2 regions of the Aestuariimicrobium sp. T2.26MG-19.2B genome follow, and region 2 is predicted to be linked to the other one. Evidence: predicted binding sites of a transcription regulator. Region 2 holds the regulator's gene; the other holds the start of a gene.
The links. The regulator HrcA, encoded in region 2, represses chaperone genes, less so after heat shock. The targets are predictions, from matches to a motif close to TTGGCACTCGNNNNNNNCGAGTGCCAA.
Positions count from the first base shown of each region.

Region 1 (5,392 bases), on a different contig from region 2:
TGAACACCAGTTCCCCGGGGGACTCGGAGCATCCGGCGAGCAGGGAGCCGAGCATGACCGTGTCGGCGCCGGCGACCAGGGCCTTGGCGATGTCACCGGAGTACTGCAGGCCACCGTCACCGATGACCGGTACACCGGCCGGACGAGCCGCCCGCGCGGCCTGGTGGATCGCGGTCACCTGGGGAACCCCGACGCCGGCGACGACGCGGGTGGTGCAGATCGATCCCGGACCGACGCCGACCTTGATGCCGTCGGCCCCCGCGTCGACCAGCGCCTTGGCACCGGCGTAGGTGGCGACGTTGCCGCCCACCAGGTCGACGTCGCGGGCAGCGGGTTCGGCACGCAGTCGCTTGATCATGTCGACCACGCCCTGGGAGTGCCCGTGGGCGGTGTCGACCACGAGCAGGTCGACGCCCTCCTCGACCAGGGCCATGGCGCGCTCCCACGAGTCGCCCCAGAAGCCGATGGCCGCGCCCACGCGGAGGCGTCCGTGCGGGTCCTTGCTGGCCAACGGGTAGCGGTCGGACTTCACGTAGTCCTTGAGCGTGATCAGTCCCCGCAGACGGTTCTGGTCGTCGACGATGGGCAACTTCTCGATCTTGTGCTGGGCGAGCAGTTTGAGGGCCTCGTCCGAGGTCACTCCCACCTTGGCGGTGACCAGCGGCATGCGGGTCATGACGTCGCGGACGAGGCGTGAGCCGTCCTCCTCGAAGCGCATGTCGCGGTTGGTGACGATGCCCAGCAGTTCGAGGCTGGAGTTCACCACGGGCACACCCGAGATGCGGTAGCGGCCGCACAGTTCGTCGGCCTCGCGCAGGGTGGCGTCGGGGGTGATGGTGATCGGCTCGTCGACCATGCCTGCCTCGGACCGCTTGACCTGGTCGACCATGGCGGCCTGGTCCTCGATGGAGAGGTTGCGGTGCAGGATGCCGATGCCGCCCTGCCGGGCCATGGCGACGGCCATCCGGGTCTCGGTGACGGTGTCCATCGCGGAGCTGACCAGGGGGATCTTGAGCTCGATCCGGCGCGAGATGTGCGCCGAGGTGTCGACCTGCGAGGGAATCACGTCGGAGGCGACGGGCTGCAGCAGCACGTCATCGAAGGTCAGTCCGAGGGCCTCGAAGGCCAGGGGAACACCGGCCGGGGACAGGTCTGCGGGAACGGTCACTGCGCGCCTTTCAGGAGGGAGGACCGGGTCAGTCTATCCGCGCACGGCCGCCGCGACCGACCGTGCCCGGGATGGTGCACCGCCGACGAGTGGATCACATCCGAACGCACAGCGACCCCCGCCCGGGAAGGGCAGGGGTCGCTGTGGCACGGGTTCGGTTTCCGCTCCAGCTCAGTGCTGGTGGGCGTCTTCCTCGTCCTCGGGCTTCTCGACGACCAGCGTCTCGGTGGTGAGCAACAGCCCCGCGATGGAGGCGGCGTTGGCCAGGGCCGAACGGGTCACCTTCACCGGGTCGATGACCCCGGCCTCGACGAGGTTCTGGTACTCGCCGGTCCTGCCGTTGAAGCCGTAGTTGGCCTCGAGCTCGGCGACCTTCGAGACGATGACGTAGCCCTGCTCGCCACCGTTCTCGGCGATCCAGCGCAGCGGCTCGACCACCGCCTTGGCAACGATGTGCACGCCGGTCTTCTCGTCACCCTCCAGACCCAGACCACCGACCAGCACCTTCGAGGCGTGGACGAGGGCCGCGCCGCCACCGGCGACGATGCCCTCCTCGATGGCCGCACGAGTGGCCGAGACGGCGTCCTCGATACGGTGCTTCTTCTCCTTCAGCTCCACCTCGGTGGCGGCGCCGACCTTGATCACGCAGACACCGCCGGCCAGCTTGGCCACGCGCTCCTGCAGCTTCTCGCGGTCCCAGTCGGAGTCGGTGCGCTCGATCTCGGCGCGCAGCTGGGCGACCCGGCCCGCGACCTCCTCGGACGAACCGGAGCCATCGACGATGGTGGTGTTGTCCTTGGTGACCACCACGCGACGAGCGCGGCCGAGCACCTCCAGACCCACCTGGTCGAGCTTGAGGCCGACCTCGGGGGCGATCACCTGACCACCGGTCAGGATCGAGATGTCCTCGAGCATGGCCTTGCGGCGATCACCGAACGCGGGGGCCTTGACGGCCACCGAGGTGAACGTCCCACGGATCTTGTTCACGACCAGGGTCGACAGCGCCTCGCCGTCGACGTCCTCGGCCACGATGAACAGGGTGCCGTGGGCCGCGATGACCTTCTCGAGCAACGGCAGCAGGTCGTTCATCGAGCTGATCTTGCCGGAGTGGATGAGGATGTAGGGATCCTCGAGCACCGCCTCCATGCGATCGGCATCGGTCACGAAGTAGGGCGACAGATAGCCCTTGTCGAACTGCATGCCTTCGGTGAACTCGAGTTCCGTACCGAAGGTGTTGGACTCGTCGACCGTGATGACGCCGTCCTTGCCGACCTTGTCGAAGGCCTCGGCGATCAGCTCACCGATCTGCTCGTCGCGCGAGCTGATGGTGGCCACCGACGCCATGTCGGTGGCGGTCTCGACCGCACTGGAGACGCTGCGCAGCTCGGTGATCAGGGCCTCCACGGCCTTGTCGATACCACGCTTGAGGCCGATCGGGTTGGCGCCGGAGGCGACCGCTCGCAGGCCCTCGTGCACGAGCGCCTGGGCCAGCACGGTGGCCGTGGTGGTGCCGTCACCTGCGACGTCGTTCGTCTTGGTGGCGACCTCCTTGGCCAGCTGGGCACCCAAATTCTCGTAGGGGTCCTCGAGATCGACCTCGCGGGCCACGGTGACACCATCGTTGGTGATGGTGGGCGCGCCCCACTTCTTGTCGAGCACGACGTATCGGCCCTTGGGGCCCAGGGTCACCTTGACGGTGTTGGCGAGGATGTCGACCCCGCGCTCAAGCGCGCGGCGTGCTTCCTCATCGAACTTCAGAATCTTGGGCATGAACGCTCAGCTCACTTGCTGACGACAGCGAGAATGTCGCGGGCGTTCAGGAGCAGGTACTCCTGGCCGTCGTACTTGACCTCGGTGCCGCCGTACTTGGAGAAGATGACGACGTCGCCCTCGGCGAGGTCGAGGGGCACGCGGTTGCCCGAGTCGTCGATGCGGCCGGGGCCGGTGGCCACGACCTTGCCCTCCTGGGGCTTCTCCTTGGCGGTGTCGGGGATGTACAGGCCGGAGGCGGTCTGCTGCTCGGCGTCGAGAGGCTGAACGAGGACGCGGTCCTCGAGCGGCTTGATCGTGGTTGCCACGTCAAACCCCTTTCTGGTGGTGGTAGCGGGTGCTACGGCTTCAGTCAAAAGGTCTCGGCCGGGGCGTCGTCGCGGTGTCGTCCCGTCCAAATCTGGCACTCACCCGGGGCGAGTGCCAGAGACCAACTTAGTACCGGGCTGGCACTCCTTCAACCCGAGTGCCAAATCCGGGCCGACGAATCCGAACCCCGTGTCGTGCAAATCCGAGCCACGGACGATGACCGGTGGCAGACTCGGGCGCATGCACCGGGAGCCGACGATCTTCGAGGCCGCGGGTGGCGCCGCAGCGGTGCTGCGGCTCGCCCGGGCGTGGCACGAGCGCGTGATGGCCGACGAGGTCGTCAGTCACGCCTTCAGTCATGGCTTCCGCGCCGACCACACCGAACGCCTCGCCGCCTACCTGACCGAGGCCTGGGGTGGCCCGACGGAGTTCTCCGATCACCTGGGCAGCCACTCCGAGGTGGTGACCCTGCACTCGGGCGAGGGCGAGCACGTCGAGATGGACCGCCGCGGCGAGGCCTGCTTCGCCGAGGCGCTCGTCGACGCCGGCATCCCTGCCGAGGTGCAGCCGGTGCTGCGCGACTACTGGCACTGGGCCACGGTCCTGATGGCCGGGCATCCCACCGGTCACGACCCCTCCTCGAACGAACCACTGCCCCATTGGGGCTGGGACGGCCTTCAGCCGACCAGTGCCCGATAGGCGCCGATGGCCTCGGCAGGGCTGGCGTCGGCCACGACTCGTCCGTCGTCGATGACAACCACCCGGTCGAAACCCTCGAGCGTCTCGAGGTCGTGGGTGACCAGCAGCACCTGCTGCGGCAGGCCCTCGACCAGACGCATCACCGCCCGCCGGTTGCGCAGGTCGAGCAGCGTTGTGGGCTCGTCCATCACCAGCACTGAAGGCCCGGTGATCAGCACGGACGCGATGGCCAGGAGTTGCTTCTGCCCACCCGACAGCAGGTGGGCGGGATGGTCACGGTGGGCGAGCAGCCCATGCCTGTCGAGTTGTGCCTCCACCAGTCGGGCCACCTCTGCCTTGGGCAGCTTCAGGGGCCGCAGACTGAAGGCCAGGTCTTCTGCGACGGTGGGCATGATGATCTGCAGGTCGGGGTCCTGGAAGACGAACCCCACCGTGCGGCGGACCCGGTCGAGGTCTCGACGGGTGTCATGGCCGTTGACCGCCACCGTGCCCCGGGTGGGTACCACCAGTCCGTTCACCAACCGGGCGAGGGTGGACTTGCCCGAGCCATTGCCCCCGATGATGCCGATGCGCTTCTCCGACAGGGAGAGCGAGACCTCCCGCAGCACGGGGCGCTGCGGGTAGGAGAAGCTCACCCGGTCGAATTCGATCACAGTCGCGGGTCGCCGCCCAGCGTCTTCAGCCCGGGCTGATCACCGGTGGGGTGACCAGCGGCGGGGTCATCCGTGATCGGGCGACCGACGCGTGGGGTGATCAGGGGGTAGGCGCGCTTGACGGTGATGATCACCAGCGCCGCCACGACCGCCTTGAGGATGTCTCCGGGCAGGTAGACCACCCAACTCCACCACCCTTGCGCCAGCGTCAGTTTGGCCGACGCGACGATCAGCCATGGCTGACCGATGACGTAGACAGCCAGCGCTCCACCCACGAAGCAGGCGATGAAGGCCGACACCGCGTTCAACCGGATCCACCACCGCTCCACGAGCAGGCCGGTGACCAGTGCACCCAACGGGTAGGCCCAGATGAAGCCGCCGGTAGGGCCCAGCAGCATGCCGAAGCCGCCGAGGCCACCCACCAGCACGGGGGCACCGATGGCGACCAGCAGCACGAACAGCAGCATCGACAGGGTCCCCCGCTTCCAGCCCAGGATCCCGCCGGCAAGCATCACGCCGAGGGTCTGGGTGGTGAACGGGGCGGGTAGCAGGGGCAACTGGATGCGCGGGGCCAGACCCAGCACGCACATCAGGGCGGTGAACAGGGCGATCAGGGCGAGGTCCTTGGCGCGCATCGGGGTTCCTTCCAGGTCGTCGCGAAGGACTGAGGCACTCAGCTCCGCGGTTTGAACAGCGTTCAAAACGGCACCTTAGCAGGTCGGTCCGGTGGTGCAGGGCGGGTGCCCACGCCCCTCACCTCGAGCGCCTCACCCAGCCCGTCGGCCATCCTCAA
Region 1 is NZ_CATNLW010000001.1:1,959,605-1,964,996, reverse strand. It holds gene guaB (IMP dehydrogenase) at 1-1,150, opposite strand, end outside; gene groL (chaperonin GroEL) at 1,340-2,938, opposite strand; gene groES (co-chaperone GroES) at 2,950-3,246, opposite strand; gene QQZ11_RS08690 (globin domain-containing protein) at 3,488-3,946, shown strand; gene QQZ11_RS08685 (energy-coupling factor ABC transporter ATP-binding protein) at 3,925-4,599, opposite strand; gene QQZ11_RS08680 (biotin transporter BioY) at 4,596-5,234, opposite strand; gene QQZ11_RS08675 (energy-coupling factor transporter transmembrane component T family protein) at 5,297-5,392, opposite strand, start outside.
Region 1: the regulator HrcA is predicted to act here: its motif matches at 3,385-3,411, upstream of groES (co-chaperone GroES).

Region 2 (5,392 bases):
GGCCTGGATGTCGGGCATCTGCTCGGCGACGAACCCCACCACGCCCACGAACTGGGTGGTGATCAGGAACAGGGTGACCAGCTGGGCCACCGAGGTGTGGCCCCGGGTGGCCATCGTCGCGCCGATCACCGCCACGGCCGCGAGCAGCGCGTTGAGCAGGATGATGCCGCGCAGCAGGATCTTCTTCTCCAGGTCGAGCACGGCCTTGAACTTGCGGTGCACGTCGGCCGAGAGCTGCGCGAGTCGGCGGATGGCGAACGACTGACCCAGGCTGGTGCGCAGGTCGTCCCGACCCGCGATGCCCTCCTCGAGGGCGGCGGCATGGTCGGTCCACGCGGCCTCCTCGACGATCTTGCGTTCCTGGATGGGCTTGAGCAGTGAGCGCATGCCCAGCCAGGTGAGCGCCGCGAAGCCGGGGAACATGAACCAGGCCGGCCACCACGTGAGTCCGGCGATGATCCACATCGGCACGGCCCCGAAGAGGGCACGCAGCACCATCCACGACTGCCAGCGCATCAGGTTGCCGACCTCGCGGGTGTCGTCGTCGACACGGTCGAGCACCTCACCGACGGCCTGCTCGCCGAGGTGGGCCAGCGGCTGGTTGAGGGCAGCATCGAGGAGGTCTCGACGAAGCCCGCCCTCGACCCGGTCGATCTCGCCGAACCACAGGTATCGACCGGACATGTCGAGGATCGAGCCGCCGATCATGGCGATGGCGAGCCAGCGGACGACCTGCCAGCTGGGCTGCTGGGCCACCTGGCCGGCGAAGACATTGCCGAGGACCATCGCGAGCGAGCCGATGGCGAGCACGATCAGCGCCACGGTGTTCACCGGCGTGACGAGGCGCCGCCAGTCGACGGTGCGGGTGGTGGAATCGGTGACGATCGCCGCGATGGGCGCGGTGCTGGTGCTGGTGCTCATGGCGCCGACCAGCCTAGGTCCAGGGACTGACGAATTGCGCGCCAATTATCGCTGGACGGTCCTCCTCAGAGGCGTCCCAGCAGCGGCAGGGAGGTGCGGGGCTCGAGGCCCTTGGCAGCCAGTTCGGCATAGGCCAGGGGAAGGGCGGTGCGGATCGTCCGAGCTGAGTACGGCCAGTCCCACTGAGAGGCCCCCGGGTGGGGTCGTCCGTCGATCTCCGGGGTGTCGAGTGCCTCGAGGGCCTGATCGAGTCTGATGCCCCGACCGACGAGTTGTTCGGCCTGGCCGTAGATGGTCGAGACGTTGGCGCGCTGCTCGAAGACGACCTGCTTGTCGACGACGGAACCGTGGCCGGGCACGAAACGGGTCGAGTCCAGGGTGGCGCCCAGCATGCCGTCGAGGGTGGCGGCCCAGGTCTCGACGGTGCTGTCGGGCCCGAAACTGGGTTCGGCGCCGACCTCGACGAGGTCTCCGGTGAACACGACGTCCCGCTCGGGCAGGTGCACCACCAGGTCGCCCTGGGTGTGACCACGCCCGTGGTGGATGATCTCTGCCCTGGCCCCGCCCAGGTCGATCGCCTTCACCATGGCGACGGTCGTCGTGGCGGCCGCCAGGCCCTCCGGGACGGCGGGTGTCGGCTCGCCAGGGCCGTCAGGAACCTCACGCCCATCGCCTGTGGGCAGGTGCGCGGACTCGTGCGCGATCGAGACCACCTCGGACCCGAAGCCGGCCAACCCCCAGAAGTGGTCGAAGTGGTCGTGCGTGACAACCACGTGCGTGACGGGTCGTCCGGCATGTTCGGCGGCGGATGCGGCGATCATCGCGCCCTGCTCGGGCGAGGATCCGGTGTCGACCACCAGTACGGCGCGGTCGCCGACCACGAGCCCGATGTTGACCGAGGCGGGCTCCGCCACGGCGACCCAGACGCGGTCGGCCACGGGCTGCCACTGACCCAGAGAGAACTCCATGTCCGCGAGCCTAGCGTTACACTGGCACTCGGCCTGGCGGAGTGCCAGCGCCACCGGCCGGCAGGAGGTGACCATGGACGACCGCAAACTCGAGGTGCTCCGCGCCATCGTCACCGACTACGTCGAGTCGCGCGAGCCAGTCGGGTCGAAGGCCCTGGTGGATCGCCACCAGCTCAACGTCTCGCCCGCCACCGTGCGCAACGACATGGCGGTGCTGGAGGAGGAGGGCTACATCACGCAGCCCCACACCAGCGCCGGACGAATCCCCACCGACAAGGGCTATCGCATCTTCGTCGACCGCTTGGCCAGCATCAAGCCGCTGTCGGCGGCCGAACGGCGAGCCATCCAGACGTTCCTCTCCGGTGCGGTCGACGTCGACGACATCGTGCTGAGGACGGTGCGCCTGCTGGCGCAGATCACCCAGCAGGTGGCGATCGTGCAGTACCCGGCGTCGAACTCGGCGATCGTCCGCCACGTCGAACTCGTCAGCCTCACCGTTGACCGGGTGATGGTGGTGCTGATCACGTCGACCGGGCGTATCGAGCAGCAGGTGATCGAGCTGCCTGATCACGACGAGGCCCTGTTGGCGCGGTTGCGCGAGAAGCTGAACGGCAGCATCGTCGGCCTCGCCACCTCGCAGGCCGCCCAGCAGTTGACGGCCCTCTTGGCCGACATCTCACCCGACGACGCCATGCCCGCGGCCGCCCTCGTGGCCACGGTGCTCGAACTGTTGGCCGTCGACCGGGCCTCGGCCCGCGTGGCGGTCGCCGGAGTGCCATACCTCACCCGTTTCACCGACCAGTTCGAGAGCACCGTCAAGCCGGTGCTCGAGGCGCTCGAGGAGCAGGTGGTGTTGCTCCGCCTGCTTGGTGAGACAGTGCAGGGCCACGAGATCGGGGTGAGGATCGGGCACGAGAACTCCGTCGAACAGCTGCGTTCGACGTCCATGGTGGCCAGCGCCTACGGCCCACAGGCCTCGGCATGGGCCAGCCTCGGGGTCGTCGGCCCCACCCGCATGGACTACCCCCAGACGATGGCCTCGGTGAGTGCCGTCGCGCGATATCTCGGCCGTTTCCTGTCAGAAGGTTGACCAACCCCAGAAGGATGTCCCAACGCAGATGAGCCCCTCCCAGACCGACTACTACGAGGTTCTCGGCGTCGCCCGCGACGCCACCCCCGAGCAGATCAAGAAGGCCTATCGCCGGATGGCGATGAAGGTGCATCCCGACGTCGCAGCCGATGCCGATTCGGCAGAGAAGTTCAAGCAGGTGCAAGAGGCCTACGAGGTGTTGCACGACCCGAACAAGCGGGCCGTCTACGACCGCGGCGGAGACCCGATGGGGTCGGGTTTCAGCGGCTTCGGCGGCGGCCAGGGGTTCGACGGGTTCGGCGGCAACTTCGGTGGTGCCGGGTTCGACTTCACCAACCTGGTCGACGCCATGTTCGGGGCCCAGTCCTCGAGAGGACCCCGCAGCCGGGTGCGGCGTGGTCAGGACGCGCTGGTGCGCGCCCAGCTGACCCTCGCCGAGGCGGCCTTCGGTCTCACCAAGCCGATCAGCATCGACACGGCGGTCGTCTGCCCCACCTGTGCCGGCAAGGGTTCCGAGGACGGCCAGGAGCCGGTCACCTGCACCGTCTGTGACGGGCACGGCGAGATCACCCAGATCCAGCGATCCTTCCTCGGCGACATCCGCACCTCCCAGGCCTGCCCCAACTGCCGCGGCTTCGGCTCGATCATCGCCCATCCCTGCACCGAGTGCTCGGGGGAGGGTCGGGTCCGGCACAAGCGCACCATCAACGTGAAGATCCCCGCCGGGGTCAAGTCGGGCAACCGCATCCACCTCGAGGCTCAGGGTGAGGTGGGTCCCGGTGGTGGCCAGGCCGGTGACCTCTACGTCGAACTGATCGTGGCCAACCACGAGACCTTCACCCGCGAGGACGACAACCTCGAGACGGTGATCCGGGTACCGATGACCGCCGCCGCGCTGGGCACCACGGTGCAGATCGCCACCCTGGAATCCGAACGCGAGGAGACCGACGAGGCCGACCGCTGGGTCGACGTCGAGATCCCCACCGGTACCCAGTCGGGCACGCGGTTGGTGGTCGAGGGACGCGGCGTGCCCAACCTTCGCAGCGGACGACGGGGCGAACTCGGTGTCACCCTGCTGGTGCAGACCCCCACCAAGCTCGACGACGAGCAGCGAGAACTGCTGCTCCGACTGGCCGAACTGCGCGACGAGACCTCGGTGGTGCCCAAGATGACCAAGCACGGCAAGGGAGTCTTCGGACGCCTGAAGGAAGCCTTCGGCGGATGACCGACGCGCTCTTCCTCGGGGAGATCGACGGCGCGGTTCCCGGCTCGGTGGTCGAACTGACCGGCGACGAGGGACGCCACGCGGCCGTGGTCAAGCGGATCCGGGTGGGGGAGTCGGTACTCGTCTCCGACGGCCGGGGACGCGCCGTCCACGGCCCGGTGGTCGAGGTCACCAAGCAGGGGATCCGGATGCGGGTGGACGAGGTGCTCAGCTCCGCGGAGGGCTCCCTCCGCTTCCGGGCGGTGCAGGCCCTGGCCAAGGGCGACCGCAGCGACCTGGCGGTCGAACTGCTCACCGAGATCGGCTGTTCCGAGATCGTTGCCTGGCAGTCGCACCGGTCGATCGTCCGGTGGGACGCCAAGGCCGACAAGGGACTGGCCAAGTGGGCGGCCACCGCCCGTGAGGCCACCAAGCAGTCCCGTCGGTTCCGCGTGCCCGTGGTCGATCGACTGGTGACGACTCCCCAGCTGGTGAAGCAGGTGGTGGCCGACGAGGGCCTGGTGCTGGTGCTGCACGAGGACGCCACCGAACCGCTCAGTTCGCTCGACCTGCCCCACTCCGGCACGGTGACCGTGGTGGTCGGGCCCGAGGGCGGCATCGCCCCCGAGGAACTGCTGCAGCTGACCGAGGCGGGGGCTCGTCCGGTCGTCATCAGCGACGGAGTGCTCCGCTCCTCGACGGCGGCCGCCATCGCCGTCACCCAGCTGCAGACCCTGGCCGCGGTGCGGCCGTGAGCGAGTTCGGCTTCGTGCCCGATGCCGTGCTCGACAACGGGCTCGGGCGGGCCGGGGTGATCCACACCCCACACGGACAGATCGAGACCCCCGCGTTCGTCGTGGTCGGCACCAAGGCGACCGTCAAGGCCGTGCTGCCCGAGACGGTGGCCCAGGTCGGGACGCAGGCGGTGCTCGCCAACGCGTACCACCTCTACCTGCAGCCCGGATCCGATCTGGTCGACGAGGCAGGCGGGTTGGGGCGGTTCATGAACTGGCCGGGCCCCACCTTCACCGATTCCGGCGGCTTCCAGGTGATGAGCCTGGGTGCCGGGTTCAAGAAGGTGCTGGCGATGGACGCCTCGCGCGTCTCCAGTGACGAGGTGATCGCCGAGGGCAAGGAGCGGATGGCCCACGTCGACGAAGACGGGGTCACCTTCAAGAGCCACCTCGACGGTTCGAGGCACCGGTTCAC
Region 2 is NZ_CATNLW010000002.1:695,894-701,285, reverse strand. It holds gene QQZ11_RS13085 (ATP-binding cassette domain-containing protein) at 1-921, opposite strand, end outside; gene QQZ11_RS13080 (MBL fold metallo-hydrolase) at 987-1,889, opposite strand; gene hrcA (heat-inducible transcriptional repressor HrcA) at 1,963-2,979, shown strand; gene dnaJ (molecular chaperone DnaJ) at 3,008-4,204, shown strand; gene QQZ11_RS13065 (16S rRNA (uracil(1498)-N(3))-methyltransferase) at 4,201-4,938, shown strand; gene tgt (tRNA guanosine(34) transglycosylase Tgt) at 4,935-5,392, shown strand, end outside.